Regions from separate parts of the Sporolactobacillus sp. BBK16-2 genome, predicted to be linked through region 1. Evidence: a T-box and tRNA genes for the amino acid it is inferred to sense, from the RefSeq annotation. Region 1 holds a T-box; the other holds one or more tRNA genes.

Region 1 (15,809 bases):
GAACGCTGAAAAAGATCATCGCCGTCCCACACATTTCCCGCCAGTCTCACGCATTGCCTGTGCATCATCGTCATATATGGGCGGATGCGCTGCGCAAATGCATCATCCCGAGCCTGATTTTCCAATTGGCTGTTCATCGTCTGCCTCCTCCTTTGCCCTTATATCTATACAAACGAAATAATATCTCGAATTGTTACACGTTGATTCATTTAATGGACAACCGTCCATTATTCTTTAATAATGTATTTCGTGAAGCCTTCAGAGAATTCCTCCAGCCAATCGCCTGCTGCACCCCAATCCCAGGAGGTAAATAACGAACCTGATCCTCCTGTGACAACAGCCGTTACCTTTGTCGTCCCTAAAAGGTTATCAATGACCGCAGTTAATGCAGCATAATTGCTATTGCGAAAGAAATACTTTTGGTAAACAAGGATGCATTGCTCAACGCCATTTTCGTTTGAATGCGATTCAAACACTTGATCGGCATTCTCCTGCTTTTTTTTAACCAGTCGCTGCCTCTTGAGCCGATAAAGAAACAAAAAATGTACGATCAGCCATTTTCACGCCCCCTCGTTGAAACAAACCAGTAAATTACTTTTGACTTTATCAAAGTTACAATCGACATTCAAGAAAAGCGCAGACAGCTTTATAATAAAGAAAGACTTAATCTGCTGCGAACGGAGGGATTACAATGTTTCTCGTCATTGTCGAAGCTGCAATTTATCAAGGAGGGCGCTGGCTGATTATTAAGCGCAGCGAGAAGGAAGAACACGCTGCCGGACTGCTTGCGCTCGTCGGCGGAAAAGTTGACCTGAGCGATCAGCCGAATGATGTTTTGGAGCACGCGCTGCGCCGCGAAATTAAAGAAGAAATTGCGATTGAAGTAAGCGAGCTCACATACGTAAAAAGTGCATCCTTTGTTCTGCCCGATGGACGATGCGCACTTGAAACAATCTTCTTGTGCATCCCAAAATCCGGCACCCCGCACGCAGTCAGTGCCGATGAAGTCGCCGAATTCTATTGGATGACAACTGAAGAAATACTGGCTCATCCGCAAACACCGTCCTATCTAAAAGATCAAATCGTACAAGCAGAGCGCGTGCTTCGAAGCATTCAGGCTTTAAAATAATAGTTAATTTTATCATCACAAATAACTCATGAAAAAAACTTATAAGTATCATCAATAAAATTGTGTACATTTTGTGTAGATTTTTTGTCATTGCTGTGATAATGTTTGTGACATTGAAATCCATCAGAGTGAGGCATTCATCGAAAATGAAAAGTACATTTTTTAGCAAGCGTATAGGTATTGCACTATTAGTGGCAGCTGCTTTTGTCATCGCGATTTTGGCTGTTTACGGAGAAGTGATCGACTATAAAGCAGCGCAGAGTATTAAATCGGAGCAGGCGGTTGATTCATACTCCTTTCGAAGCAATCGAACAGTTTTGGTGCACTTGAAAAATAGTTATGTTATTCGATTAGATCTCACATCTACGCCGCTTAATGTTACTGTCGGAACGAAAAATGCATTCCGTCGTATTCCAGGCAGCATCTCTAGATACAGCTCCTCTGGGAAAACTTCAGGATATATACTTACATTGACACCAAGTGAATATCAACGTTTTAATAAAGACATGATGAATTATTATGGTTCAATAAACACCTTCCAGCAAAAAAATAATCATTCTGAGTTAGTTTCTGTATCCATCTAACATGAATAGCAGTATGTTTTTTTGCCCACTTGTCCAATCGTATTAAAAAAGTGATCCAGTCTATACCGGATCACTTTTTTAATAGAAAATCTGTAATTTACTCAATTAAAATTTGCGCACGGTCTTAATAACACGACCAATGTTTTCACTGGTTCTGGTAACCGCTTCAGACCCAGATTTTAGTGCTTCTTCTAAACACATGCTACCGGAAACAATGCCGAAAATCGCGGTAAATCCTTTCTCGTACAGTGTGTCAATTTTTTCACCTACATGACCGGCAAGTGCAATGACCGGTTTGTCATGTCTGACTGCCACCTGTGCAACACCAAACGGCGTTTTGCCATATTGCGTTTGATCATCAATACTTCCCTCACCAGTAAACACATAATCAGCATCTGATACATAGTGTTCCAGATGCGTATACTTTATAACCAATTCAATACCCGAAGCGATCGATGCACTGGTAAATGCCAGCATTCCCGCACCTAGCCCACCTGCTGCGCCGCTGCCTGGAACATCAACGATATCTCGATGCACATCACGCTTAATGATCGTCGAATAATGAGCGAGGTTGGCATCGAGCTTTTTTAAGACATCCGGCGTTCCGCCTTTTTGTTTGCCGAAAACATGGGAGGCACCTTGCGGCCCGCAAAGTGGATTCTTCACATCGGATGCAATATCAATTTTCAAATGCTCTATGCGCGGGTCAACTCCTGATTGATCTATTCGAGCCAATCGTGCCAGTGCTCCTCCTCCATAAGGCAATTCTCTTCCTTTATCATCAAGCAACTTCACCCCAAGTGCCTGAGCCATACCCGCACCGCCGTCATTGGTGGCGCTGCCGCCAAGTCCGATAATAATATGACGGATGCCTCTATCCAAGCATGCAAGAATCAGTTCTCCTGTTCCATACGTTGTCGTTACTTCAGGATCCCTTTCTTCCTGCTGAACAAGTTGAATACCGCTTGCGCTCGACATTTCAATGACTGCCGTATCCGGCTGATCTCCTAAAATGCCGATCGAAGCCGTTACAGGCCTGCCCAAGGGACCTGTAACTACCTGATGAATGATTTGCCCACCCGTCGCATCAACAAGCGATTGTGTTGTTCCTTCTCCGCCATCAGCCATCGGAACATGTATATAGCGGGCATTCGGATAAACCTTGCGTAATCCTTTTTCCATAGCCTTGCAAACTTCTTTTGCCGTCATACTTTCTTTGAATGAATCTGGTGCTAGCACAAATGTTGATTTCATCGTTTCCACCTCTTTACAGAATGACACCGTATATAATCGTTGATACAACAACCATCGTTAACCCGACGAGCGCTTCATAAGGAACAAGTGTCAGTCTTTCTTTAATGCTCATCCCCATCGAAGCACGTGTTACGTGGAAATAATTACCTTGAGGAAGCTGATCAATTGTCACAGCTCCGGTCTGCATCATCACAGCGGCTCCCACTGGCGATACACCGAAACTCAGAATTGAGTGTGCAAACGATTGCGTTGCAATAATGACACCTGTAGATGTCGAGGCAACAGCGGCTCCCATCATAATCCCTGAAATGGGGGAAAGCAGAATGCCGGGAATCCCGAAATAGTTCACGCCATTCACAATGACCGTGCTGAGATCCGAAGAGGCGATCAGTCCGGCCAGTGCTCCGGCACCAATTAAGATCATGACTACACCCGTCATTTTCTCGACACCCGAAGAAATATAAGTCATCATGCGGCCTGTTTTTCTCATAGCAATTAAACCGATAATACCCGCAATCGGAAGAATATACATTGCATCAATCTGAAAGCTCTTTAATAGAGCAATGTGAAAAATATCACCAATTGGATTCAGCATTAAAACAATGATGGCCACTGCCGGAGCTACAATGGCTTGTCCAAAACTTGGCAGATGATCATTCGAATCATCTGATTTTTTCTGGGCAGGAGCAACTGCTTTTACACCGCGATGCTTAATGATTGAGGCGATCATGACGGTTGCAATCAAGCCAAAAATGGCAGGAATCAAGCCATGAAGCATGACTTGCGATAAATCAACATGAAATCCTTTAGCGGCCATAATCGTGTTTGCATTAGGAGAAATAATATTGCCCGCCTTGCCCCCGCCGCTGAGCGCCAAAAGCAGACTCAATCTGGTAAAACCTAATTTTTCGCCAACCGCAAGTGCAATCGGAGCAACGATAATTACTGCGACAGGAATAAACACACCGACCGCCGTAATAATCATTGTCGCTAGAGCGAGTGAAAATAAAGCCATACGGTCACTAAAACGATCAACAATCGTCCGTGCGATCCGTTCGGCAGCGCCTGTATCCATCATCACACCGGCTAAAACACCGGCAGCGAGAACACGCACAATCGTACCGGTCACACTAGCCGTGCCATTGACAACAAGATTAACCGTTTCTGTAAAATTCGCACCGCCAATCAGGGCACCAATAATGGCCCCTGTAAATAAAGCATAAACCGGATTCAAATGCTTTAATATTAGTAGAATAGCCAAAATTAATCCGATAATAGCTCCTAACCAACTAACTGTCATGAATAAACCCAGCTCTCCAATATAAAATAAAAACAAACATCAATACTATATCACAGATAAGCTCTGTATTATAACAGAAAATTAAATATTACTATTTTCTTAAAACCTCACTATTTCGGCGCACGGTTTAGGCAGAGAATTCTTGCCAGCTCTTATCTATGCCTTTCGCTGTGATGAATAACCTTCAACTGACATTTTTAAGTTTTTTAATTTCTATCTATAGATTCTTTGAGTTCCACTAAAGCTAACTTACCTTTTCTGAAATGTTCCAAAATAATCCCCAATCCCGACATCTAAAATGCCCATGCCCGAACGCACTATACGTTCTTATTGCACAAAAAAAGAACCCTTCATTATCAAGGGTTCTCACGATTTTCTATAATGGCCCTGGCAGGAATCGAACCTGCGACGCACGGTTTAGGAAACCGACGCTCTATCCACTGAGCTACAGAGCCGCAGCTCGCTATTTTTGCGACATAGACTATTATATGAAGAAAACGGATCGATGGCAAGCCCTAAGGCAGGGTAGGAGAGGTTAGCTGCTATACATCAAGACTGTCTCGTGTTCAAATTAATTGCAGATATGACGTTTTTCTAGATTGCTCATACTTATTTAAAGAGACTTGAATCGAGCGCAGCCTTTGGGGCACAAATAAAAGCAGCCCTTTTTTAGAGAGGACTGCTTCCGCATCATCGGTTATGGCCGAAGATCACAGTTTTGTAACGTTTGCTGCCTGAGGTCCGCGGTTGCCTTCAACAATGTCGAAGCTAACTTCTTGACCTTCTTCAAGCGTTTTGAAACCGTCGCCTTCGATTGCAGAATAGTGTACGAATACATCATTTCCGCCATCAACTTCAATGAAACCGTAGCCTTTTTCTGCGTTGAACCATTTTACCTTACCGTTTTGCATGTGTAACTGCCTCCCTAAAACGTTGCGCTGCCCGCGCGTGAACTAAAACCATCCACCAGTTAACAAAAAGCTTGCATATAAAAACAGACCTTTCCAGAAGTAAAAACTACTACACTTCGAGGAAGGGTCTTCATTCTTACATCCAGATCTTATATTAAGTAGTAAAATGGTTTATTACAATATAGCACAATCACCATTATGTGTCAATGAAATCACATTTTTGTAAGCGGATACTACCTTGATGTATCAACATTTTGCTGTCAAGTGCTTCGATCATTAATTTGGTTCTTGCGCTATTCTCATAATCGACCAAATTCGCATTTTTTATACATCGTCAATCGACATTATTCAACTTTTTTCACTTTTTTTTGCACTTTTTAGGTGATACACTTAATAAATCGTATAAGAGAGGACGTCATGAATGATCAACTCCGAAACATCATCGAATAAATTAATATCGGTCGCCGGGATGGTCGGGATCGGTAAAACAACTTTCGCCACTGCTATAGCAAGTCGTTTGGGATATCGTACCTCTTTTGAGAAAGTTGACGGAAACCCCTATCTTGACCTATTTTATAAGGATTTCAAACGTTGGGCATTTCATCTGCAAATCTTCTTTCTCGGGGAACGCTTCAAGGAAACGCAGAAGATCATGACGAGCGCCGACAATTATATTCAAGATCGCTCTATTTATGAAGACACCGGTATTTTTGCGAAAATGCATCATGATAAAGGAACAATGTCTGAAGCAGATTATCAGACTTATACCAGCCTTTTTCAAGCCATGGTGATGACACCTTATTTCCGCCATCCAGATTTATTAATCTATCTCCACGGTTCATTGGACGCGACCATCAATCGAATTGGCCGACGCGGACGCGGAATGGAAAAAGAAACGCCGCGCAGTTACTGGGAGGAAATGTTTCATCGCTATGAGCAATGGATCAGCCATTTTTCAATCTGCCCGGTACTGAAAATTGATATCGAAGACTACGACATCGTCAATGATCCTAAATCTGCGGATGCAATCGCAGCTCATATCCAGGATTTGTTGAAGGATAAAGCAGAGTGCAATGTTTAAATAAAAACCAAGGTTCGGACGTCTCGTCCAACCCTTAGTTTTTCTTTCCTAGATATCGCTAATTTCTGTTTGTAAAAAAAAAATGAAACGCGCAAGTACGGGTTAAAACCGTATTTGCACGTTTTTTATTTTGTATCTTCGTCTGTGGTATTCTTTTTTTCATCCTGGCTTTTCTTATCTTTGGAAGCCTTTGGTTCGTTGGGATTAAGGGTAATACCAAGATCATCAATCATCTTCGTTAATCTGGCGTCCGTGTTCACTTTCTGATGAAGAGCCATGGCGCACCTCCTGCGATTTTGAGCAAATTAAAATTAGTCTTTTGGCGTGATTTTCTCCACATTTCTCATGTATGGGCGCAACGCTTCCGGTATAATAACACTGCCGTCCTCTTGCTGGTAATTCTCCAGAATTGCAGCAACCGTACGTCCAACTGCCAGACCAGAGCCGTTCAGTGTGTGTACGAATTCAGGCTTTGCTTTCGGCGTACGTCTAAAGCGAATATTCGCACGGCGTGCCTGGAAATCTTCGAAGTTGCTGCAAGAAGAAATTTCACGATATGTGTTCTGACTCGGAATCCATACTTCAAGATCGTATTTCTTCGCCGCCGTGAAACCAAGGTCTCCGGTACAAATTGCGACAACGCGGTAAGGGAGATTGAGCAGACGCAGAACTTCTTCCGCGTGACCTGTCAGCTTCTCCAGTTCATTGTAAGAATCCTCAGGCTTTACAAACCGAACGAGCTCAACCTTGTTAAATTGGTGCTGGCGGATGATTCCGCGTGTATCGCGTCCCGCCGATCCTGCCTCAGAACGGAAGCAGGCGCTGTAGGCAGCAAAGGCAGCCGGAAGCTGATCACCGTTTAAGATCTCATCACGATAATAATTCGTTACAGGTACCTCGGCTGTCGGGATCAAGAAGTAGTCTCGATCATCCGCGATCTTGAACGCATCTTCTTCAAATTTCGGCAGTTGACCGGTACCGGTCATGCTCGTGCGATTGACCATATAAGGCGGCATGATTACTTCATAGCCATGCTGATCCTCGTGCAGATCAAGCATGAAGCTGATCAGTGCGCGTTCCAATCGAACGCCGAGTCCCTTATAAAAGACGAAACGGCTGCCCGTTACTTTTGCGGCACGCTCAAAATCGAGAATACCTAAATTAGTCGCCAGATCCCAGTGCGCCTTTGGTTCATAAGCAAATTTTACAGGATCTCCCCAAAAACGAATGGGTTTGTTGTCATTCTCATCCTCACCTACTGGCACTGTTTCATGTGGAACATTCGGAATCGACAGCATCACTTGTTTCAAATCTTCTTCAACCTGGCTTAGCTTTCCGTCTAGTTCCTTGATGCTGGCACTGACTTCGCGCATCGATACAATCAGTTCCTGTGCGTCTTCCTTCGCCCTTTTTTTTGCAGCAACCTGCGCAGATACTTCATTGCGCTTTGCTTTCAAAACTTCCGTTTGACTGATTAGTTCACGGCGCTTGTCGTCCAATTCAGGAAAACGCTGAAAGTCGGAGAGATCTTCACCCCGCTTATTTAATTTTTCCTTGATTTCATCATAATGATCTCGCAATCGTTTCATATCGAGCATCGTTTTCTGCCTCCTAAAGAAAACCTTGGACCTTGCCAGCCCTTAGTTTTTCTTTTCCTAGATAAAAATAGAAAATCTCGTCCCTTGTAATAAAAGGGACGAGACTTAACCCGCGTTGCCACCCAAATTGCCGACATGCCACATTGCGGTTTGTCGGCCGCTTTAGTCATTGATAACGGTAATGATCCGTGTGATCGGTGCCTTCTCCGATCCAACTCTCAGGGATGGATTCGCATCTGCTCCTTCACCGCTTTCCACCGACTGCGGCTCTCTATTCAAGGAGACAAATGTTACTTTTTCCCGTCATCAAGCGAATAAATTCGACTTACATAAAATCTACACTACTGTTAAAAAAAAAGCAAGCGGTTAATGGTATTCCTCCACCATTCGAACGAAGTAACGATGCATTGCGGGATCATCAGTCAATTCAGGATGAAAGGCACAGGCAAGAAATCTGCCTTGTCGGCATGCCACAATATGGCCTTCACACGTAGCGAGCACGTCCACATTTTCAGCGGCACTTTTGATATAAGGTGCTCGAATAAACACGCCGATATACGTTTCACTAATCCCCTTTATTTCTAAATCCGCTTCAAAGCTGTCGACTTGGCGGCCAAAAGCATTTCGCTTAACATCAATATCCAGTAAAGCCAAATGGGGACCGCGTCTGCCCTCAATTTGCTTCGCCATTAAGATCAAGCCTGCACATGTGCCGAATACAGGTTTCTGTTCAGCAAAATTTTTGACTGCTTCAAATAGATCATAGCGGTCCATGATTCTGCGCATCATTGTACTTTCGCCGCCGGGAAGCACAAGTCCATCCAGGCCGTCCAGGTCGCGGGCATTTTTAACTAGAGCTGTTTCTGCACCTGATACCTCAAGCGAGTGAACATGCTCGCTGACGGCGCCTTGAAGCGCAAGCACGCCAATTTTAACAGACATTGTTCCTCACCTCTCAGATTCCGCGATCCTGCATGCGTTCCGCAGGTTCAAGCTTGCTCATGTCAATGCCCTTCATCGGCGTTCCGAGTCCCTTGGACAGTTCAACAATTCGTTCATAATCCTGGTAGTATGTGGTTGCCTCTACAATTGAACGTGCAAATTTAGCCGGATTTTCCGATTTGAATATACCTGAGCCGACAAACACTCCGTCCGCGCCGAGCTCCATCATCAATGCAGCATCGGCAGGAGTTGCAACACCGCCGGCAGCAAAATTAACAACCGGCAGCCGTCCTGCCTCACGAATTTGCAGAAGTATTTCATAAGGAGCGCCAAGTTCTTTTGCAAACACCATCAATTCGTCCGGAGCCATCGCTACAACTTTACGTACTTGACTGTTCACGAGACGCATATGGCGCACGGCTTCAACAATGTTTCCGGTTCCTGGTTCGCCCTTTGTCCGCAACATAGCCGCACCTTCACCAATTCTGCGTGCTGCTTCGCCCAAATCGCGGCATCCGCAAACAAACGGGACGGTAAATGCCTTTTTATCTATATGAAAAACATCATCTGCCGGAGTAAGCACTTCACTTTCATCGATATAATCGACTTTCATTGCTTCAAGAACACGTGCTTCCACGATATGACCGATTCTTGCTTTCGCCATAACCGGAATGGAAACTGCATTCTGAACCTGTTCTACAATTGTGGGATCAGCCATCCGGGCAACGCCACCCGCCTTGCGGATATCAGAAGGAACCCGCTCCAATGCCATTACCGCTGTTGCACCGGCTTCCTCCGCAATTTTCGCTTGCTCAGCATTGACCACGTCCATGATCACGCCGCCTTTTTGCATTTCAGCCATTCCGCGCTTTACGCGCTCCGTACCTTTCTGTACCACCATAATCCCTCCAGTTGTTTCTTTGTAAAAGTTATGTTTCTTCAATTATTTATAGTGTACAATAAAACCCAGTAAATAAATATGTATAAAAGGTAATTGGTTCATTTTTCTTTTTTTATTATATACATGTGCGAGGAAAGAGAGTAATTTTTTTCGCTGTATCAACCAAATTATATCGCGACTCACTAGTCGTTTCTTAGAAAATTTTCATTTATGATTAGCAAAAAAAAGCCGGGACTTTCTCCCGACTTTTTTACGACTACCTATAATTCTATTTTAATTTAATCAGCTCTCTCAAAAGAGTCCTGCAATCCATGAAAAAATGGATGAAAAGAAGCTGCCAATTCCTTTTAACATACGAACAAACCAGTTGTTTCGATCAACTTGTTCCGCCGCAATGACCGGAACCTTGCTGTTTGTATTGTAGAGATAACCATAGTGTGTATCTCCTTTATGAGAAAGTGTTACATAACCGACTTTCTCGCCTTTCTTCACCGGAGCCTCCAAGGAACCGTCCTTGTTCAGCTTTGATTTATCCAATACGACTTTGAAGTTAGTGGCAACCTTTTCGCCACTTGCAACAGCTGTTTTATAGGAATCACCAAACGCAACATTCACTTCGCCTTTTTTACCGTTGTGAACAGGCACTGTCTTACTGCCTTTAATGAGTTGGCCCTTCTTAGCAATTGTTTTATCAGTAAATTGCTGGTAGCCGTAGTCAAAGAGTGCACGCGTCTGTTCAAAACGCTGAGCATCTGAATTCGTACCCATCACAACACTGATCAGGCGATGGCCGTTGCGGTTAACTGTTCCGGTGAAACAATAGCCGGCAAGATCGGTATGCCCCGTCTTCAGGCCGTCAACACCGTCATATTTAAATTTACTCATATTCGCGCCGAATCCCGGAAGCATATAATTCCAGTTCACCATTTGAATTGGAGCATCCACTCCGGCAGTAAAATTCTTTAGTGGAATCTTGGATATTTCAAGCGCATCAGGATAATCTTTAATCACATGATAGGCCAGTTTGGCAAGATCCAAAGCAGAGAGTTGATTGCTTGCTTTGCTGTCGCCATACGGAGCAAACTTGCCTAAATCCTCATTTTCAAGACCAGAACTATTAATATAGTGGGCACTGGTCATGCCGAATTTCTTCGCCGTTTTATTCATGAGATCTACGAAATTTTTTTCTGTTCCGCCGACTTTTTCCGCAAGAGCAATTGTCGCTCCGTTTGCTGAATAGATTGCCATCGCTTCGTATAATTCTCTAACCGTATACTCATAGTCTTTTTTAAGCGGCACATTGGAGTAAGCACGGTTCTGAGAAATCTGGTAGACATAATCGCTGATCGATACTTTCGTATTCCAGGTCAGTTTCTTCGAATGAAGTGCCTGCATGACCAAGTATTCGGTCATCATTTTCGTCATACTGGCTGGTGGATAAACTTTGCTTGCATCCTTCTCATAAAGAATCTGACCGCTGTTATAATCCACGAGAATCGCTGACTTGGCTTTTAACCCAAGCGGATCTGATGCCGCCTCGGCCTTTGAAGCAAACTGCCCTTGAAAGGTCAGCGTCAAAGCAAGTACAAATGCTAGGCTTGCCGCCGCAAAGCGACCTAGCTTTTTTCTGAAATTCAACCCCTACACCCCCGAAAGTATTCATGCGAAATCAATCAGCGCAAGCATAGAAAACCGAGGCGATACATGCCGTCTCGACTTTTCTTTACTACGTATCTCTTTTTCTAAATAATTGATAATAGACGGTTATGCAGTCCGCCCGTCTGCAAAGCAATGGTCGTTAACATATCAGTACGGAAGCACAATCTATAATTATTTAATAGAATAGTTCGGTGCTTCTTTGGTTATCTGAACGTCATGCGGATGACTTTCAAGTAATCCTGCATTAGTAATTCTTGTAAAACGCGCATTTTCTCTCAATGCTTGTAAATTCGCTGCGCCACAATAACCCATTCCTGAACGCAAACCGCCGATCAACTGATAAATCGAGTCGGCCAGCCGGCCTTTGTAAGGAACTCGTCCTTCAATACCTTCCGGAACTAATTTCTTTGCATTCTCCTGGAAATAGCGATCCTTGCTGCCGTGTTCCATCGCACTTACCGAACCCATGCCGCGATAAACCTTGAACTGTCTTCCTTGATAAATTTCTTTTTCTCCCGGAGTTTCGTCTACACCGGCAAGAAGTCCGCCAAGCATAACGGCACTGCCGCCCGCTGCCAAGGCTTTAACAATATCTCCTGAATATTTAATTCCACCGTCAGCGATAATCGCCACACCGTGTTTATCTGCTTCGTTTGCACAGTCATAAACCGCTGTAATTTGCGGAACACCGACGCCTGCTACGACACGGGTTGTACAAATGGATCCCGGTCCAATCCCCACTTTAACAACATCCACACCGGCATCAATCAATGCTTTTGTGCCTTCTGCAGTCGCCACGTTTCCTGCGATCAAGCTGACCTTCGGAAATTTAGTACGAATGCCGGCAACTTTTTGCAGTACGCCTTTAGAATGCCCGTGCGCCGTATCAATCACGATGGCATCAGCACCGGCATCAACGAGCTTTTCAACGCGCAACAGCGCATCAGCTGTTACCCCGACTGCGGCAGCCACAAGTAATCTTCCGTGTTCGTCTTTTGCCGAACTTGGGAATTCAACAACTTTTTCAATATCCTTCGTTGTAATTAATCCTTTAAGCACGCCATTATTATCAACAAGCGGCAATTTTTCAATCCTGTTCTTGTTCAAAATTTCTTCGGCTTCTTTTAAGCTCGTGCCGACCGGCGCCGTAACCAAGTTGTCCTTAGTCATCATATCGCCGATTTTAGCTGAATAGTCCTTGACAAAGCGCATATCACGGTTCGTCAAAATACCTACAAGATGCTGATCTGCTGTATTGTCAACAATCGGAACACCGGAGATCCGGTATTTATTCATCAAATGCTCCGCATCAAAAATCTGGTTTTCCGGAGTTAAGAAAAACGGATTGGTAATGACGCCACTTTCAGAGCGTTTCACCTTGTCGACTTGTTCTGCTTGTTCTTCAATCGACATATTTTTATGAATAACACCCATGCCGCCTTGCCTAGCCATTGCAATAGCCATTGCTGCTTCAGTGACTGTGTCCATACCTGCGCTGATAATCGGTATGTTCAGATTCAGTGTACGAGTCAGTGCCGTTTGAACGGAAACATCTCTTGGCAAAACCTCAGAAGCTGCCGGAACAAGCAATACATCATCAAAGGTCAATGACTCTTTTACAAACTTATCTTCTCTCATCAATGTTAGATTACCCCCATAGTATGGTTGTCTTACTATCCGAAAAATTTATTGATAGCGTATCAAGTGCGCCTGCACCTGTCAAGAATACGAGATAAAGTTGAATTTTTCTAATAACAATCTTATAAAATAATGGTTTTAATTCTATTTATTGCCACTCATAGCAACTCACGTTCACACAAAATCCCGCAAAAATTTTTAATTAATGGAATGTACCCATTCATTATAAACCGAATGAGAGCCATGCGCAGGTAGTTTCTTTTTCCAATCATTTTTCGACGAACGGCATCTCTAGTGGTTAAAAAGAATCGTCACCATAATCACAGAAAGCGATCAATGGTGACGTTGTTGAATTCAGTCAAAGCATACACACGATTATCAGCGAGATGAATCATCGGCCGTGTTGGTTCTTTCGCTGGTATAAAAGTTATCTCTCCGGTCTGACCGTCCGAGAGCTGGACATTCATGCCAACAAACAAGGTCATTAATTCATAACAAAATTTATCCAAAAGATAGCGAGACAATTTTCCATAAGATGAGATTCTTAAATGGTCAAGAACAGTAAGCAGGCTGCCGGTGCGTTCAGTTGTCATTTGAGTTAATAAACTGTCGCAAATGGCCAGAATCTTTCCATTCATACTCAGCTGAGAGCCGTCGATATTGAGCGGAAAACCGCTCTTATCTTCACGTTCATGGTGCTGAATGACGGCAACCAATGTCTCATCCTTAAGTGTCGGAATCCCTTTAAGCATCTTGTAACTGTCGATTACATGCCTTTCAAAAGCACTTTTTTCACTGCCGATGCGTTCTTTTTTCACAAGCAGCGATGGAGAAAGTTTGGCAAGCCCGCAATCGGCAAGCATGCCTGCAAGTCCAAGCTGAATACTTTCACCGGAACCAAAATTTGATTTTTTGGCAAAAAAAGCAGCCAATAATCCAAAAAGAACACTGCGTTCAGCAATATTGCGAATTCGCCTATGCTTAATAAAATGGGAAGCGAGCCACATCGGATCATCAAACACGCCAGTGATCAATGGCATCATGGCAGCTCTAAAATCACCGATGGACACTCCTGCACCTGACTGCCACTGATGAAAGAAATGCTGATAGTCGCTAACCGACTGCTGATATTTCTTGTCCAATGGGCTGAGCGCAGCTTCAGGCTCTGGAACAGTCAAAGGACTGGTCTCAGGGTCATGATTTGACTCTTTCTCGATCGAACGCTTTACGGAAGACCGCACAAAATGATCAACATCAACATGTGTAATTAAAAAGGCTCTTAGAAACGCAATATGTGTTTCGTTAAGCACCGTTCCTGCTTTCATCAGCGGTTTAACCGATTTGGAATAGACATCCTTCCTCAGGATGCACCCAGCTTTAAGTTCATCGGTATTTACTATCATGCCGGCTCACCTCGCCATTCAGGTCTGTGTGTCGTTACTCTTCACTATCCTCGGGTGCTTCCGATTCTTCATCATCATTATTTTGAATGCGGGCGATTGTTGCAATGCTGTCTCCTTCATCAACTCGGATCAAGGTTACACCCATCGTATTTCTTCCGAGCTTGGAAATCCCGGATACAGGCATACGAATGATGACACCGTTCGCCGTAATAATCATGAGATCTTCCGTTTCCTCAACAGTACGCAGGGCAACCAATTCACCGTTTTTCTCCGTAATATTGCATGTCTTAAGCCCTTTGCCGCCGCGCGTCTGCAGCCGGTATTCGTCACTTGCCGTGCGTTTGCCGAATCCATTTTCCGTAACAATTAATACGTCCATACCGACATCGGCAATACCCATGCCGACAACTTCATCGCCTGCGTCTAAGGTAATTGCTTTGACACCTGCCGCTGTGCGTCCCATTGCGCGCACATCGGTTTCATGATAGCGGATGGCCATTCCTTTCTTCGTTCCGACAATTAGGTCATGACTTCCGTCTGTAAGGCGAACGGCGATGAGTTCATCCTCATCACGAACTGTAATTGCGAACAAGCCGGTCTTTCGGATATTTGAGAAATCGGAAAGAGGTGAGCGCTTTGTGATACCATTCTTTGTCAGGAAAACAAGGTAATGTTCCTCATCAAATCCTTCGACTGGGAAGAAGGCTGTAATTTTTTCGCCTTTTTCGATTTGAATTAAATTAATAATTGGAATACCCTTTGCCGTTCTGCCTAGTTCAGGGATTTGATACCCCTTCAGTTGGTAGACGCGCCCTTTATTCGTAAAGAACAGGATATGATGATGCGTGTTGGTCTGGAACAGATGCTCCACAAAGTCGTTCTCATTCGTTCCCATCGCCTGAATCCCGCGTCCGCCTCTATTCTGACTCTTGTACGTATTTACCGGCATACGTTTTACGTATCCATTATGAGAGACGGTAATGACAATGTCTTCACGCTCGATCAGATCTTCATCCTCAATCAAATCATCGCCGACTGTGATTTCTGTTCGGCGCTCGTCATTGTATTTTTCTTTGATTTCGCGTAATTCTTTGCGGATGATATGCAGTACTTTTTGCTCGTCAGCAAGAATTTCCTTAAGCTCGGCAATTTTCTTGACAAGCTCTGCATATTCCTGCTCGATTTTCTCGCGTTCCAGTCCGGTCAAACGCTGCAGGCGCATATCCAAAATTGCTTGAGCCTGAATCTCGCTGAGTGAGAAGTTCTCCATTAATCCCTGACGCGCAATGTCTGCCGTTTTCGAACCGCGGATCAAGGCAATGACTTCATCCAAATGATCCAAAGCAATACGCAATCCTTCAAGTATATGCGCACGTGCCTCAGCCTTTTTCAGTTCGAATGCTGTGCGG
Region 2 (15,809 bases), 910 kb from region 1:
CGGCAAGCGAGCAACCGAAGCGATGATTCAACACTGTAAAGACACAAACCAATCACACATGGCTGGAGATTAAAGACCGGGCGCTTTTTGCTCGGTTTTTCTTACAAGTAAAGAAAGTATAGAGCGACCGAGCAAGGTCGTGCCTTATAGCGGGTGGGAAGCCCGTCGGAAAAGAGCTAGCCACTCATCCGTAGCGAGTCTTGGAGAACGAAAGGCAACTTTGGTTTTTAAGCGTAGACAGCGAGCCAGTGGGCCGTAAGCCAAGTGGTTGAAGGGATTGAGCCTCGAAAACTTATGAAATGGGAATGCCGATGGCGTTATACTTCCAGAAGGCAACACGCCAGACATCGTTAAGGCAAGAGGTCTGGGGGTTCCCCGGGGTCAGAGACCATGGCACGCTGAGCATCAATAAGGTACGGCAACTCGGGAGATCCCAGCGGGTCTTTCGAAAGAAAGTATAGCGAACCAAGCAATCAAATGTAAGGACGTTAAATGTCTGCTGGGAAGTCGGAGGAAGCACATAGTACCCATGATATCGGGTAATGCCGGTTGAGGGAAGGTGTTTTCCCTTGTTTATGAATCTTATCTGGGACACATCGGCACACACAGAGGTGACAGTAGAGATGACTACAAAACAGGTAAGAATAGCAGAGCTAGCGAAGGAAAATCCGAAGATGGCCTTCACCTCTCTGGCTCATTTATTGAGCGTAGAGGAATTGAGGGTCTGTCACCGGGAACTGCAGGGAAACAAAGCAGCGGGCATCGATCAGATGACGAAGGCAAGCTATCAAGAACATCTTGATGAACACCTTGCCGATCTGGATAAGCGCCTGAAGCAGAAAAGCTATCGGCCGCTCCCTGTCCGGCGGACATATATTGATAAACCGGGAACAAAGAAGAAACGCCCACTGGGCATCCCTGCCTATGAGGATAAAATTGTTCAGCGGGGTCTGGCGAAGATCCTTAATGCCATCTATGAGCAAGACTTTCTTAACTGTTCCTTCGGTTTCCGCCCAAATAGGAACTGCCATGATGCACTTAAAGTCCTGAATGTCTTCATTGAAAAGAAGTACACGAACTACATTGTTGATGTGGACATCAGGGGCTTTTTCGATCATGTCGACCATCAATGGATGATGCGTTTTCTCAAGCTACGGATCAAGGATCCAAGCTTTCTGAGGCTCATTGCCCGTTTTCTAAAAGCGGGTTACATGGAGAAGGAAACTTGGCACGCAAGCGAACAAGGGACGCCGCAAGGCGGACTGATCTCGCCGATCCTAGCTAACGTCTATCTGCACTATGTGATTGACCTATGGTTTACGAAAGCGGTGAAGAAACAGTGCCAGGGACAGGCTTATCTGGTGCGCTATGCCGATGACTTTGTCTGTTGTTTTCAGTATAAACAGGAAGCCCAACGATTCTATTGCGATCTGAAGCGGCGCCTAGAAAAATTTAACTTGGCGCTTGCGGAGGAGAAAGCGAGGATCATCCCTTTCGGACGATTCGCTCAGGAAAATGCCAAGAGAAATGGAAACAGGAAGCCAAAGACTTTTGACTTCCTGGGATTCACCCATTATTGTGGGCAAAGTAAAAGCGGACATTTTCGAGTCAAGAGGAAAAGCAGCCGAAAGAAAGTGGGTGCCAAACTCAAAGCCTATTCGCAGTGGCTGAAAGGCCATCGGACCCAAGAGATTGACTTCATCATGGATCGGCTCAAGAGGTCATTGACCGGCTATTACAACTACTATTGTATCACCGATAACAGTCTAAGCGTGAGCGCTTTTCGATTGCAGGTGATTCGGTTGTTGTATAAATGGTTAAACAGAAGGAGCCAGAAACGATCGTTCACATGGGAAAAATTTAATCAATTTCTCAAACGCTTCCCTCTGCCGCAACCGCGAATCAAGGTCAATATTTATCAACTTCGGTCGGAGCTGAGCTACATTCTGTGAACCATGAACAAGAAGAGCCGTGTGCGTAAATAGCGCACGCACGGTTCCGTGAGGGGACAGAAGATGTGAATCGCTGTCCTACTCGACTCGTTTTGTCTTGCTGATACGACGATAAGGTCATAAGATGCTGAATTCCAATCCGCACTTATCGGTTGAGCGATCAGGGTAAGTGCCCGATCTGATAAATAGGCGGAAAAATTACCCTTATTTAGAAAATGAACGAAAAAATAGCTTAAATAGACGGAGAAATTCCCCTTATCGAATCGAAAAACGTGAGAGTGGTAGGGTTTTACTTTGCATAACCGGAAAAATTCCCCTTATTTACCGGCGAAGCACGTGCCATGATGCATATAACCGGAAAATTTCCGCTTATTTACTCGCTTGATTTAATGAAGCCAGAATGCTAGTGAAATAGAGGTGAGTGTAAGAACCGGGCTTGCCCGGTTTTTCTTACAAGGAAAGAAAGTATATGATTTTCGCCAAAGCCAAAGGTTGTGAGCCAAACGCGCAGGTGCGAGACTCCTGCGGGAGTGCAGGCCAGGGGAGACCCCGCAGGTATTAGTTTGCTTGAGGAGGCTCCCGGACTGCCCGCGGTCGCGCTCAGTTGATGCGAGCAACCGGAGCGTAATCAAAATCCGGCATGATTTAAGGACCGGGCGTTTTTTTGCCCGGTTTTTCTTATAGCTGCTGGAGAGTTTATGATCTAAATAAAACCTCTAATTAGTTTTAAATCTAACTTATGATTCAGTTAGGAGAATTTTAGGGAAGACTTGAATTATAAAAACCTGGATTATTCACAGTACTACACCTGAGAGGCGATAAACGCTGAGAGAACAAGGGTAACTTGCAACTTTACTGTTCACCCATTAGGTGAAAAAAGTTAATGAAAAAGGAACCATTCCTTTGTATGATAATAGGTGACCAAACCAACACCATACAAGGAGGTTCCTCATATGCTCAGTGTAGAGGAAAAGTCGTGTCAATTCAATAAGAAGATCAAGATCAATTTTACCGGTGGTGCACTTTCCTCAGATTCCGGCTTGCTTCTCTACCGTGAATTTGATGAAAAAATAGGCCTCAGTCAGCTTATTCATGAGCAACTGAACATTAACGATTCCGTTTCACATACACGTCATACCAATGCTGATGCGATTATTCAAAAAATCTACCAACATTTAGCCGGCTATCACACGGATGATCAAGCCGATGAACTCGGTACCGAGCCTATTTTTACGACACTTCTTGGGAAAGATCGTCTCGCTTCTCAACCGACTCTTTCCCGAGTTAATCAAAAAGTAGATGCGCAAACGGTTGCGTCCCTGAAAAGCATCAATCAAGCTTATCTGGATCGGCTTTTTTCCTTACGGAACTGCCAGCAGATGGTGCTTGACGTCGATTCAGCCAATTTCGAAACAGCCGGGAAACAAGAAGGATCTGCCTACAATGCCCATTACCAGGACAACGGATTCCACCCTCTATTCCTGTTTGACTCATTGACGGGTGCTTGCCTAAAAGCTGACCTGCGCTCCGGTAATGTCTATACGTCTCGCGGCGTGGTAGACTTTATCCGACCTGTGCTGGAGCATTATCGTTCGCTTGTCCCCGGACAGGATCTGGTACTCCGTGGCGACAGCGGATTCACCGTTCCTGGATTGTATACCTTGTGTGAGGAAAAAGCTGTTTTTTATGCGATTCGTCTGAAAGCCAATCACAGACTGAATGAAAAGGCGCAGAACTTGGCAGAAAAACTTCAAGAAAAGAAGCATTGTCCAGTCGGTACCTCCGCCATATTTTACACTGAGTTTTCGTATCAGGCCGCTTCCTGGGACACCTCCCGTCGGGTGGTGGTAAAACTGGAGCGCCCCGAAGGGGAACTGTTTTTTCAGCCAACATTTATTGTCACGAACATGAGCCTTTCGGCTAAACGTGTGGTCAAGTTCTATCAGAACCGGGGCACAATGGAGAACTTGATCAAGGAAGGTAAGCAAGGCTTTGCCTTTGACCAGTTGAGCAGCACTCGTTTTGAAGCGAACGCAACCAAACTGCAGATCCGGGTGCTCGCTAATAATTTTCAAGTCGGCTTCCATTTACTTTGCCTACCCAAGTCAATGAGGAAGAAAGTGCTGCGCATGGACACGGTCCGCCTTCGACTCGTCAAGATTGCCGGGAGGTTGATTCACTCCGGTCGCTACTTGATCTTTCGACTCTGCAGTCACTGTCTCTATCAAAAAGAGTTTTGGCAGATACTCGAACAGATCCGACAATTACCCGCACGGGTGTAATATCGTAAGAAAATCGAATTTAAGTCCATGTTTTACAGAAACACGGGATCAGTCTGTCTACGAAACAGGCAAATGGCTGTCTAACCGTTCTTGAGTAGGTATATTTTCCCTTAGATCATCAGAACGTCCGACTATTGACTCAAATTAAAAAGCGATAAAGGACAAATCACTCGATTCTTCAAATAATCGCCCCTTAAAAAGCGGTGAAATTATGCTTTATGAATAATTCAGGAAAAAGTATGTTGAGAAAACAAAATGTACTGCGGAAGATAAGACAATTGAAAGCAGCAGCCGCACCAAATCTTTTCATAGTTCATCATAGTTCAAAAAGCTTCAGTATATGTGAAAGGGCAAGTTAAAGATGAAGCATCTTTTTGAAGGTTTGAAGTTATTTAGCCATTATGTTGAAATAAGTATTGACGATTGTCTCCATCCATGATAAATTAGTTTACGTTGTCTTTTGCGACATTGTGTCATATTATGTCAGGTTGCTTATGATGAATTCATTATCATATGAATTGGCTATTGACATAAGATCATGTTGCATGTTAAGATACATCTTGTCTTTTTAATGAAAACTTAATTATTACACTCAGCAAAGTAAAGATTCGCTGAAACATTTTTAAAAAAGTTGTTGACACGACTTAGTGAAAATGTTATAATACTTGAGTTGCTGTTTGAAATGTTCCTTGAAAATTAAACAAAAGCCAAGCGTGATATAAGGGTTTTAAACCCCATAATCAATTCAATTTTGCTATGGATCTTATGAACGAAAAAGCAAGGCCGGATCTCGCATCCGACATCAAGTAACACTTTTTGGAGAGTTTGATCCTGGCTCAGGACGAACGCTGGCGGCGTGCCTAATACATGCAAGTCGAGCGCATAGAAGGGAGCTTGCTCCCGGAAGTGAGCGGCGGATGGGTGAGTAACACGTGGGTAACCTGCCTGTCAGACTGGGATAACTGTGGGAAACCGCAGCTAATACCGGATAATCCCCTGCACCGCATGGTGCAGGGCTGAAAGATGGTTTCGGCCATCACTGACAGATGGGCCCGCGGTGCATTAGTTAGTTGGCGGGGTAACGGCCCACCAAGACAGCGATGCATAGCCGACCTGAGAGGGTGATCGGCCACATTGGGACTGAGACACGGCCCAAACTCCTACGGGAGGCAGCAGTAGGGAATCTTCCACAATGGACGAAAGTCTGATGGAGCAACGCCGCGTGAGCGAAGAAGGTTTTCGGATCGTAAAGCTCTGTTGCCGGAGAAGAACGTGCGGGAGAGGAAATGCTCTTGCAGTGACGGTATCCGGCCAGAAAGCCACGGCTAACTACGTGCCAGCAGCCGCGGTAATACGTAGGTGGCAAGCGTTGTCCGGAATTATTGGGCGTAAAGCGCGCGCAGGCGGCTTCTTAAGTCTGATGTGAAATCTTGCGGCTCAACCGCAAACGGTCATTGGAAACTGGGAAGCTTGAGTACAGAAGAGGAGAGTAGAATTCCACGTGTAGCGGTGAAATGCGTAGATATGTGGAGGAATACCAGTGGCGAAGGCGGCTCTCTGGTCTGTAACTGACGCTGAGGCGCGAAAGCGTGGGGAGCAAACAGGATTAGATACCCTGGTAGTCCACGCCGTAAACGATGAATGCTAGGTGTTAGGGGGTCCAACCCTTAGTGCTGAAGTTAACACATTAAGCATTCCGCCTGGGGAGTACGACCGCAAGGTTGAAACTCAAAGGAATTGACGGGGGCCCGCACAAGCAGTGGAGCATGTGGTTTAATTCGAAGCAACGCGAAGAACCTTACCAGGTCTTGACATCCTCTGACAAGTCTAGAGATAGGCCGTTCCCCTTCGGGGGACAGAGTGACAGGTGGTGCATGGTTGTCGTCAGCTCGTGTCGTGAGATGTTGGGTTAAGTCCCGCAACGAGCGCAACCCTTGATCTTAGTTGCCAGCATTCAGTTGGGCACTCTAAGGTGACTGCCGGTGACAAACCGGAGGAAGGTGGGGATGACGTCAAATCATCATGCCCCTTATGATCTGGGCTACACACGTGCTACAATGGGTGGTACAAAGGGCAGCGAAACCGCGAGGTCGAGCTAATCCCATAAAGCCACCCCCAGTTCGGATTGCAGGCTGCAACTCGCCTGCATGAAGCCGGAATTGCTAGTAATCGCGGATCAGCATGCCGCGGTGAATCCGTTCCCGGGCCTTGTACACACCGCCCGTCACACCACGAGAGTTTGTAACACCCGAAGTCGGTGCGAGAACCTTTATGGACTCAGCCGCCGAAGGTGGGACAAATGATTGGGGTGAAGTCGTAACAAGGTAGCCGTATCGGAAGGTGCGGCTGGATCACCTCCTTTCTAAGGAAACGATCAATAGCAAAGCGCTTGGACTTTTGTTTGATTTTGAGGGATACATTCCTTCAGCATATTTTGGTGGGGGCCTATAGCTCAGCTGGTTAGAGCGCACGCCTGATAAGCGTGAGGTCGGTGGTTCGAGTCCACTTAGGCCCACCATTTATTGTGGGGCCTTAGCTCAGCTGGGAGAGCGCCTGCTTTGCACGCAGGAGGTCAGCGGTTCGATCCCGCTAGGCTCCACCATTATTATGTCAATTACGGCATTATGAACCTTGAAAACTGGATAACGAAAGCAACGAAAGAAAGTCAAGAAACATCCAAGACGATTGATGGATTATTCGTGATCTGTTGATCGTATGTGTGACGAATGAGGAGTAAGATTTTCATCGTCAGTGGTTAAGTTTTAAAGAGCGCACGGTGGATGCCTTGGCACTGGGAGCCGATGAAGGACGGAACGAACGCCGATACGCTTCGGGGAGCTGTAAGTAAGCTTTGATCCGAAGATTTCCGAATGGGGGAACCCTCTATCTTGAACAGATAGGATGCTCTGCTGAATCCATAGGCAGAGTAAGGCAGACCCGGGGAACTGAAACATCTCAGTACCCGGAGGAAGAGAAAGCAAATGCGATTTCCTGAGTAGTGGCGAGCGAAAGGGAAACAGCCCAAACCAAAGAGCTTGCTCTTTGGGGTTGTAGGACACTCCACATGGAGTCAGAAATGCACGTTTCAGGCGAACGACCTGGAAGGGTCGGCCAAAGAAGGCAAACGCCCTGTAGCCGACGGAACGTGCACTCCGGAGTGGATCCTGAGTACGGCGGGACACGAGAAACCCCGTCGGAATCCGGGAGGACCGTCTCCCAAGGCTAAATACTCCCCAGTGACCGATAGTGAACCAGTACCGTGAGGGAAAGGTGAAAAGCACCCCGGAAGGGGAGTGAAAGAGATCCTGAAACCGTGTGCTTACAAGTAGTTGGAGCCCCCTTCGGGGGGTGACAGCGTACCTTTTGTAGAATGGACCGGCGAGTGACGATTCTAAGCAAGGTTAAGCTGAAGAGGCGGAGCCGCAGCGAAAGCGAGTCTGAATAGGGCGAATGAGTTTAGGGTTGTCGACCCGAAACCGTGTGATCTACCCATGTCCAGGGTGAAGTTCAGGTAACACTGAATGGAGGCCCGAACCCACGCATGTTGAAAAATGCGGGGATGAGGTGTGGGTAGGGGTGAAATGCCAATCGAACACGGAGATAGCTGGTTCTCCCCGAAATAGCTTTAGGGCTAGCCTCGGATGAGTGAGACTTGGAGGTAGAGCACTGATTGAATAAGGGGTCCCCACAGGATTACCGAGTTCAGTCAAACTCCGAATGCCAAGCCCTTACGTCCGGGAGTCAGACGGCGAGTGATAAGATCCGTCGTCGAAAGGGAAACAGCCCAGACCGCCGACTAAGGTCCCTAAGTTTGTGCTAAGTGGGAAAGGATGTGACGTTGCCCAGACAACCAGGATGTTGGCTCAGAAGCAGCCACCATTTAAAGAGTGCGTAATAGCTCACTGGTCGAGTGGCGTCGCGCCGAAAATGTAACGGGGCTAAGCACAGCACCGAAGTCGCGGATGACCGTAAGGTCATGGTAGGGGAGCGTTCCAAGGGCATTGAAGATGTGCCGTGAGGCATGTTGGAGCGTTTGGAAGTGAGAATGCCGGTATGAGTAACGAAAAGAGAAGTGAGAATCTTCTCCGTCGAAAGCCTAAGGGTTCCTGAGGAAGGTTCGTCCGCTCAGGGTTAGTCGGGGCCTAAGCCGAGGCCGAAAGGCGTAGGCGATGGACAACAGGTTGATATTCCTGTACCAGCGTTTCACGTTTGAGTGATGGGGGGACGCAGGAAGGTAAGGCGAGCGCACGGATGGAAGTGTGCGTTCAAGCCGCGAGGCCGGCAGCGAGGCAAATCCCGCTGCTATCCGCCAAACGGTGATGAGGAGGGAACTTAAGTACCGAAGCGCCTGATCCTACACTGCCAAGAAAAGCCTCTAGCGAGTGAAACGGTGCCCGTACCCAAACCGACACAGGTGGGCAAGAAGAGAATTCTAAGACGCTCGGGAGAACTCTCGTTAAGGAACTCGGCAAAATCACCCCGTAACTTCGGGAGAAGGGGTGCTCGTCGGACCTACGGGTCCGATGAGCCGCAGTGAAAAGATCCAAGCGACTGTTTACCAAAAACACAGGTTTCTGCTAAACCGTAAGGTGATGTATAGGGGCTGACACCTGCCCGGTGCTGGAAGGTTAAAAGGAGAGGTTATCCTTCGGGAGAAGCTTTGAATTGAAGCCCCAGTAAACGGCGGCCGTAACTATAACGGTCCTAAGGTAGCGAAATTCCTTGTCGGGTAAGTTCCGACCCGCACGAAAGGTGTAACGATTTGGATACTGTCTCAACGAGAGACCCGGTGAAATTATAGTACCTGTGAAGATGCAGGTTACCCGCGACAGGACGGAAAGACCCCATGGAGCTTTACTGCAGCTTGATATTGGATGTGGGTATCGTTTGTACAGGATAGGCAGGAGCCTTGGAAACCGGACCGCTAGGTTCGGTGGAGGCATCGGTGGGATACTGCCCTGACGATATCGACATTCTAACCCTGAACCGTGATCCGGTTCGGAGACAGTGTCAGGCGGGCAGTTTGACTGGGGCGGTCGCCTCCTAAAAGGTAACGGAGGCGCCCAAAGGTTCCCTCAGAATGGTTGGAAATCATTCGCAGAGTGTAAAGGCACAAGGGAGCTTGACTGCGAGACCTACAAGTCGAGCAGGGACGAAAGTCGGGCTTAGTGATCCGGTGGCACCGCATGGAAGGGCCATCGCTCAACGGATAAAAGCTACCCTGGGGATAACAGGCTTATCTCCCCCAAGAGTTCACATCGACGGGGAGGTTTGGCACCTCGATGTCGGCTCATCGCATCCTGGGGCTGAAGTAGGTCCCAAGGGTTGGGCTGTTCGCCCATTAAAGCGGTACGCGAGCTGGGTTCAGAACGTCGTGAGACAGTTCGGTCCCTATCCGTCGCGGGCGTAGGAAATTTGAGAAGAGCTGTCCTTAGTACGAGAGGACCGGGATGGACACACCGCTGGTGTACCAGTTGTTCCGCCAGGAGCATACGCTGGGTAGCTATGTGTGGACGGGATAAGTGCTGAAAGCATCTAAGCATGAAGCCCCCTTCAAGATGAGATTTCCCATGATTTTAAATCAGTAAGACCCCTTAGAGATGATGAGGTTGATAGGTCTGAAGTGGAAGCACCGTGAGGTGTGCAGCGGACAGATACTAATCGGTCGAGGGCTTAACCCAGAATACCTTGGATTCACTTGTTTTGTTTCGATTGCTTTCGTTACCGGTTTTGAAGGCTCATGCGAGCCGGAAGTCTGGCGGTCATAGCGAAGAGGTCACACCCGTTCCCATCCCGAACACGGTCGTTAAGCTCTTCTGTGCCGATGGTAATTGGGGGCTGTCCCCCTGTGAGAGTAGGTCACTGCCAGGCAATATATAATATTGATTGTGCTTCACGACATTTGTCGGTAGATCACTCCATAGTGTTTGTATCGTGGTGGAGCTAGATGATCTGAATGATAAGTTGTTGTGAAGCCTTTTTTGGAGAGCTGTCCGAGTGGCCGAAGGAGCACGATTGGAAATCGTGTAGACGGTTATTGAGCCGTCTCGAGGGTTCGAATCCCTCGCTCTCCGCTAAGGCACTGTCATAAGTGCATCATAGAAACCTCGAAAACGTTGATAAACAAGCGTTTTCGAGGTTTTTTGTTTTTTATAAACATTTAATGATAAGAAGGATAATTTAAAATCAATGGGTTCATAGAACTTACCATTTGATCAGTGTTTAGTAAGAATTCTCGCATAAATGGTTACATCTGCTTTTGTGTTTTTTTTATATTAACTAAAACTTGAAAGTTAAAAAAGCGCACCCATCCCTTGCCTGCTCTATGATTACTATGAATAATTTAGGTCAGGCCGCCGCTTTTGTCAGCTGTTTCTGGTAGCTGGTAGGTAGCTTCTCTAGAAAATTTTCGATGATGTGATGGACTGCTTGCTCAGAAAGAACATACTCGTCTTTGAAAACTTCTTGAAATAAGTCGATCAACTGCTGAAGCGTTTCGACGAAGGTCACATCCGAAAGCTCATCGACCATCAAATAAAACAACTCACCCAAAGTGCGATCGTCCACCTGTTCACGGTGCTGAACCGCAAGAAGGGAATAACTGATAGCGACCAGGGCGGTGTGCGCAAAAATCCCGTCATAAGACAAACCCTGGTATTTAGCGAGTCGAAGATAGTGCTTGCACATCTTGAAGTACACTTCAATGGACCAGCGTTTTCCATAAAGCTGGATGATTTCATCTTCAGAAAGTTGGATATCGGTTGACGCTAAGACCAGATACTCTTTGCGTTTACGACGGTTGCGGACGTATACGAGTTTCAGGGGTAAGACCTCTCCCTCAACAACCGCTTCTACAACGGTAGAAAGTAGGTAGCGTGAGCGTCCACGACGTTTTTTCTGAGCGTTGAAGATCGCTTTCACGTCCATCATTTGACCATTGAACCGGTAATAAACCTTTTTCGACCGTTTCACCATAGCGACGGTATGAAGGCCAAGTTGACGCAGCTGCTGAAACATTTTAGGACTAGAGAACCAAGAATCAAACAAAACATAGGATGCTCGGACGCCATGCCTCAGGGCAGAAGAAAGCAGTTCTCGAACCACATCAGGCGCTTTACGCTGGGCCTGAAGCTTCCGCTTTCCAGAATGGGTGCGAGCATCAGCTTTTGTACCGCATACCTGATTCTGACCCGAAAGCAAGGAAAAGGTGACCGGCAAAAAAGTGTTGCCGTCACTCCAGCCTAGTTGAAGAAACCGAAAGCCGCGCACATGCCGATGGTTGGCGTGGTCGAATTGAAACGCCGCCAGCTCCACGCGTTTCGCATGGGCGCGTTCATACATGGAATCATCCACAATGAACACAGGCTTCCGTGCCGAATCCGTCAAGGGTTTAATGAACTGAATGATCCGGCAACAGAGCAGAATCAGAAACTTTTGCCAGTTAATCTTGCCGTTGTTGAGCAGGTTGCGAAAGGTCTTATCCGAGAAGTTCAGCTGATTTTGATGCTTCAAATAATCGCGATACGCTGACTTGTTTGAAAAGACCGTGCTAATGAGATAACAGAACAGTACCCGGAAGGGGACCCCCTTTGCCTTTGTGGCGTTTGAGGCTCTCGCAAGTTGACTCAAACGAAATCGTGTAAAAAATTCCTGGACTGAAGAAGAAATTCCAAGAGATGGATGGTCATTTCGTGATATACTTTTCATGGCATGAACACTCCTCGGTTAATTGGGATTCGACACTTCAATTATACCGAGTTATCGGTGTTCTTGCTTTTATTTTTGTGCTAATCCTTTACAGGATAAGCTGTGAAGCCCATTTTTGATGTTTCAAGTTTTAGTATATTAATTTTATTATATAAGGAGTTAAACAATTCTGAGACAGCTTTTATGATGCCATCTGATGATCCAGATGATTATGATGTTCACTTGCGCTTTTTCACACCAACAAGCGAAGTTCCGATTTGCGGCCATGCTACAATAGATGACGATAAAAATCAACATGCGAAAAAGTAGTTGACAATACATAGATCTGTTCAATCTGTGTATGGTTTTCTTTTTTACGGTTTTTATGCTTTTTAGTGAATATAGGTTCACCAATTGGCTATTTGTACCGATACTAATGGCATAGACTATTTGTCCTTAATGCAGTATTATGTAGACCAAGTTCATAATAAACTTAAGGTAGAGCGAAAAAGAATAGTTGACGCGTGATTTTTAGTGAAATGAATAATTAAAATAATGACGCCCGGTTGACTTGAATACATACGAATGTAATGTTTTGGTGACTGTGAAAGAAGGTTAGTAAATGGAAACGTCAAATCTGCATTTTTTCTCACTCTTATTTATGATTGTTTGCATAATCAGTGTGCTATTAGGTACTTATGTGATTTTGAAAAATGCGAAGGATCAATTAAATCGTATTTTCTTTACTGTTTGTATGTGTTTGTGCATCTGGTCATTTGGATTTTCAATTTCTGTGATTGCACCGAGCAGTACAATCTGTTTGTTTTGGAGAAGATTTTCAGCCATTGGCTGGGGCACTTTTTACGGAGCGCTTTTGCACTTTTGTTTTATATTGACAGGAAATCAACGGATTCTTAAAAAAGTGTGGATGTATCCGGCACTTTATCTGCCTGCTGCGCTTACGGTTTATGTATTTGGTCTTTCGGCCCCCATGGCCGCTGCGCAGTATCAATTTATTAAGCGTGACGGTCTATGGGTGAATCTCGCAGTAAACAATGGCTGGGACTTTTTTTTCTATAGCTATTTCACGGTATTTTTAGTAGCGGGTCTATTGATGCTTTGGAACTGGAGAAAACATGCAACAACAAAAGATGAACAGCATCAGGCAAAGGTTATTTTTGGGGGATATGTTGTCGTTAGTATATTGGGCACATTTACCGACTTGATCAATAATTCATTTGACTTTCTGCCTGTGCCACAAATGGCGCCAATCCTCTTCATGCTCTTCATTGCGTCCATCTGTTACTGTATCAGGAAATACAGATTGATGAGTAATCCAACCATAGATGAAGCAGAAATGATTCTTAATGAAGAAAATCGCACAAAAATGTATGATCTGTCGTCGATGGTTCTTGTACTGTGCGGAATCGTCTATTTTGTCTGTCAATTTTTACTTTCAAAAAATGAAAGCTTTGTCTCGAGTTTTGAAACAGGATTGTTACTTATTGGATTAGGTGTTTCCCTATTCATTTGTAATCGACGACATACGAATCGAAGTGATATGGAAGCAATTTACACCATTATCGCTTCTTTAATTATACCCATATTCATCATAAAATTAGCAGGAAACACGAGTTCTGTAATCTTTGCAATCCCATTTGTAACAATTATTGGCTCATTGGTGTTCAATCAGCGAATGATGCTTACAGCAATATCCTTATCTTCTTTTCTCACGCAGATCTATGTGTGGATTTCAGCCCAAAGTTTGCATCTTACGTTGAGAAGTGATGTCTATATAAGCAGACTTACAATCTTAGCCGCGGGCGTTATCTTTGCCTTTTATGTGAATCGAATTTATATTCTCAGATTGAAGCAGAATTCGGAGCAGATGCGTGTGCAAAAATTCGCATCAAAGATCTCAGCAAACTTTGTGACGGTAAGTCGTCTTAATGTCGAAGAAAAGATGGATAATATCCTTAAAGCGATCGGAGAATTCTTTGATATTGATCATGTCTCGCTCAACCTAAGTGTAGCAGAATATAATTTTATGGATCCGGAAAACAGCTCTTTTTGGAATAAGAAAAATCCAAATCAGATTGTTCATGGTTTCGCGACCTATTCACAAGAATGGGTAAAACAATTTGGTGAAAACAGCATCATCCACATTTCGGATCGTGAAAAGCTGCCTCGCGAGGCTGAGGTTATTCGGCAAGAACTTGAAAAGAAAGGAATTCAATCCGTACTGTCTGTTCCCATTACCGTTCATAACGTTGCGATTGGACATTTAAAGCTGGAATCGACAAAAACATCGAACGATTGGAACATTAACTGGATGAGTCTGCTCGAAATTGTAGCAAACATTTTTGCGGATGCGCTGGTCAAAGTAACTGCAGAGAAAAGGATTCATTTTATGGCCTATTTTGATGAACTCACAGGTCTTCCTAACCGCTTGTTATTTGGCGAGCGTGTAAAACGAGCAATGAGCCATGCAGAATCAACGGGCAACAAGATTGCGATCGTTTTCTTAGATCTAGATTCATTTAAAGATGTGAATGACACACTAGGACATGAAGCCGGAGATCTGCTGATTAAGAAGGTAACCGGCCAATTATCGCATTGCATCAGCCCGGCGGATACCGTTTCGCGATTTGGCGGTGATGAATTTCTGATCATGCTTAATCACATTTCAGAACCTGAAGAGGCAATCCGCACTATTGATAAAATCATGAAATTGTTTCACACATCATTCATGCTTCGTGAACAAGAAGTATTTGTTACAGCCAGTGCAGGTGTTGCTCTATATCCCGATGATGGAGATGATACCGAAACATTGGTTAAAAGCGCTGATACGGCTATGTATGAGGCGAAGAGCAAGGGGAAGAACCAATATGCTCTATGTACCAAAGAGATGAAAGACAGGCTGCAGATGAGGCTGAGATTAATGAGCAGTCTCTTTCATGCACTCCCAAGAAATGAATTGAGCATTGTCTATCAGCCTCAGGTTTGTCTAAAAACGGAACAGGTCGTTGGTGTTGAGGCACTGCTCAGATGGAAACATACGGAACTCGGGAACATATCGCCTGGTGTCTTCATCGAGCTGGCGGAACAGACCGGTTTAATTAACCCAATAGGCGAGTGGGTATTAAAATCGGCGTGCACTCAGCTGAAAAAATGGCTTGATAAAGGTATACCCGCTGTTCGTGTCGCTGTCAATTTATCAGTTGTTCAGCTTCGCAACCCGCTGCTTGTCAACCAGGTAAAAAAAGTACTTGATGAGACAGGCATTGATCCTGAGCTTCTTGAACTTGAAATAACTGAAAGTGCAACAACAAAGGATTTCGAGTACATCGTGCGTGTGCTTAACGATTTAAAAGCACTTGGCGTGTCACTGTCAATTGACGATTTTGGAACAAAGTACTCCTCATTAGGACGTTTAAAAAAATTGCCTGTTGATCGTCTGAAGATGGATATGCAATTTATTCAAGATATTGGTTATAGTGCCAAGGGAACCGGCATTACCAAAGCAATTATCAATTTAGCGAAGTACTTAGACCTTCAGTTGATTGCTGAAGGTGTTGAAAACCAAGTTCAACTTGAGTTTCTAAGAACATGGAGCTGCGATTTAGTTCAGGGCTATTATTATTATCGTCCGTTATCTTCCAGTGACCTTGAGAAGGTTATGCACAGTGATTCCCATTCAGGCAACAAACTGCTTTGAGAGTACTGAGAGGGGCGTAGAAGGGCATCCATTGTGGGTGGGCTCTTTTTATGCAGCAGCATGATGAGATAATCAAGAGAGGGGCAGCAGTGCAGCATGATAAAAATGTGCTGCCTATTTGTTGTTGTATTAATTGGCATATATCGGTTATACTGGAATAGTTGATTTTTA

The links. The T-box of region 1 lies ahead of serS (serine--tRNA ligase). A T-box ahead of a tRNA ligase gene usually reads a tRNA of that ligase, here a tRNA-Ser.
Region 2: it encodes a tRNA-Ser, which carries the amino acid that the T-box ahead of serS (serine--tRNA ligase) is inferred to sense. The anticodon was not compared.

Annotation. Positions count from the first base shown of each region.
Region 1 is NZ_CM187611.1:7,550-23,358, reverse strand. Features, by position in the region: gene AC6F33_RS00110 (RNA polymerase sigma factor) at 1-137, opposite strand, end outside; gene AC6F33_RS00105 (DUF6054 family protein) at 228-539, opposite strand; gene AC6F33_RS00100 (NUDIX hydrolase) at 692-1,129, shown strand; gene AC6F33_RS00095 (hypothetical protein) at 1,276-1,713, shown strand; gene AC6F33_RS00090 (glycerate kinase) at 1,819-2,967, opposite strand; gene AC6F33_RS00085 (GntP family permease) at 2,981-4,267, opposite strand; tRNA gene AC6F33_RS00080 (tRNA-Arg) at 4,650-4,722, opposite strand; gene cspD (cold-shock protein CspD) at 4,978-5,178, opposite strand; gene AC6F33_RS00070 (deoxynucleoside kinase) at 5,600-6,259, shown strand; gene AC6F33_RS00065 (hypothetical protein) at 6,385-6,537, opposite strand; gene serS (serine--tRNA ligase) at 6,571-7,857, opposite strand; T-box leader at 7,949-8,173, opposite strand; gene pdxT (pyridoxal 5'-phosphate synthase glutaminase subunit PdxT) at 8,224-8,799, opposite strand; gene pdxS (pyridoxal 5'-phosphate synthase lyase subunit PdxS) at 8,813-9,700, opposite strand; gene AC6F33_RS00045 (serine hydrolase) at 9,992-11,338, opposite strand; gene guaB (IMP dehydrogenase) at 11,531-12,997, opposite strand; gene AC6F33_RS00035 (HD-GYP domain-containing protein) at 13,318-14,400, opposite strand; gene gyrA (DNA gyrase subunit A) at 14,435-15,809, opposite strand, start outside.
Region 2 is NZ_CM187611.1:2,609,302-2,625,110, reverse strand. Features, by position in the region: gene ltrA (group II intron reverse transcriptase/maturase) at 576-1,952, shown strand; gene AC6F33_RS12970 (IS1380 family transposase) at 2,906-4,234, shown strand; rRNA gene AC6F33_RS12965 (16S ribosomal RNA) at 5,048-6,596, shown strand; tRNA gene AC6F33_RS12960 (tRNA-Ile) at 6,676-6,752, shown strand; tRNA gene AC6F33_RS12955 (tRNA-Ala) at 6,761-6,836, shown strand; rRNA gene AC6F33_RS12950 (23S ribosomal RNA) at 6,988-9,915, shown strand; rRNA gene rrf (5S ribosomal RNA) at 9,989-10,105, shown strand; tRNA gene AC6F33_RS12940 (tRNA-Ser) at 10,218-10,308, shown strand; gene AC6F33_RS12935 (IS4 family transposase) at 10,583-11,941, opposite strand; partial or broken gene AC6F33_RS12930 (PhzF family phenazine biosynthesis protein) at 12,095-12,217, shown strand; gene AC6F33_RS12925 (EAL domain-containing protein) at 12,543-15,638, shown strand.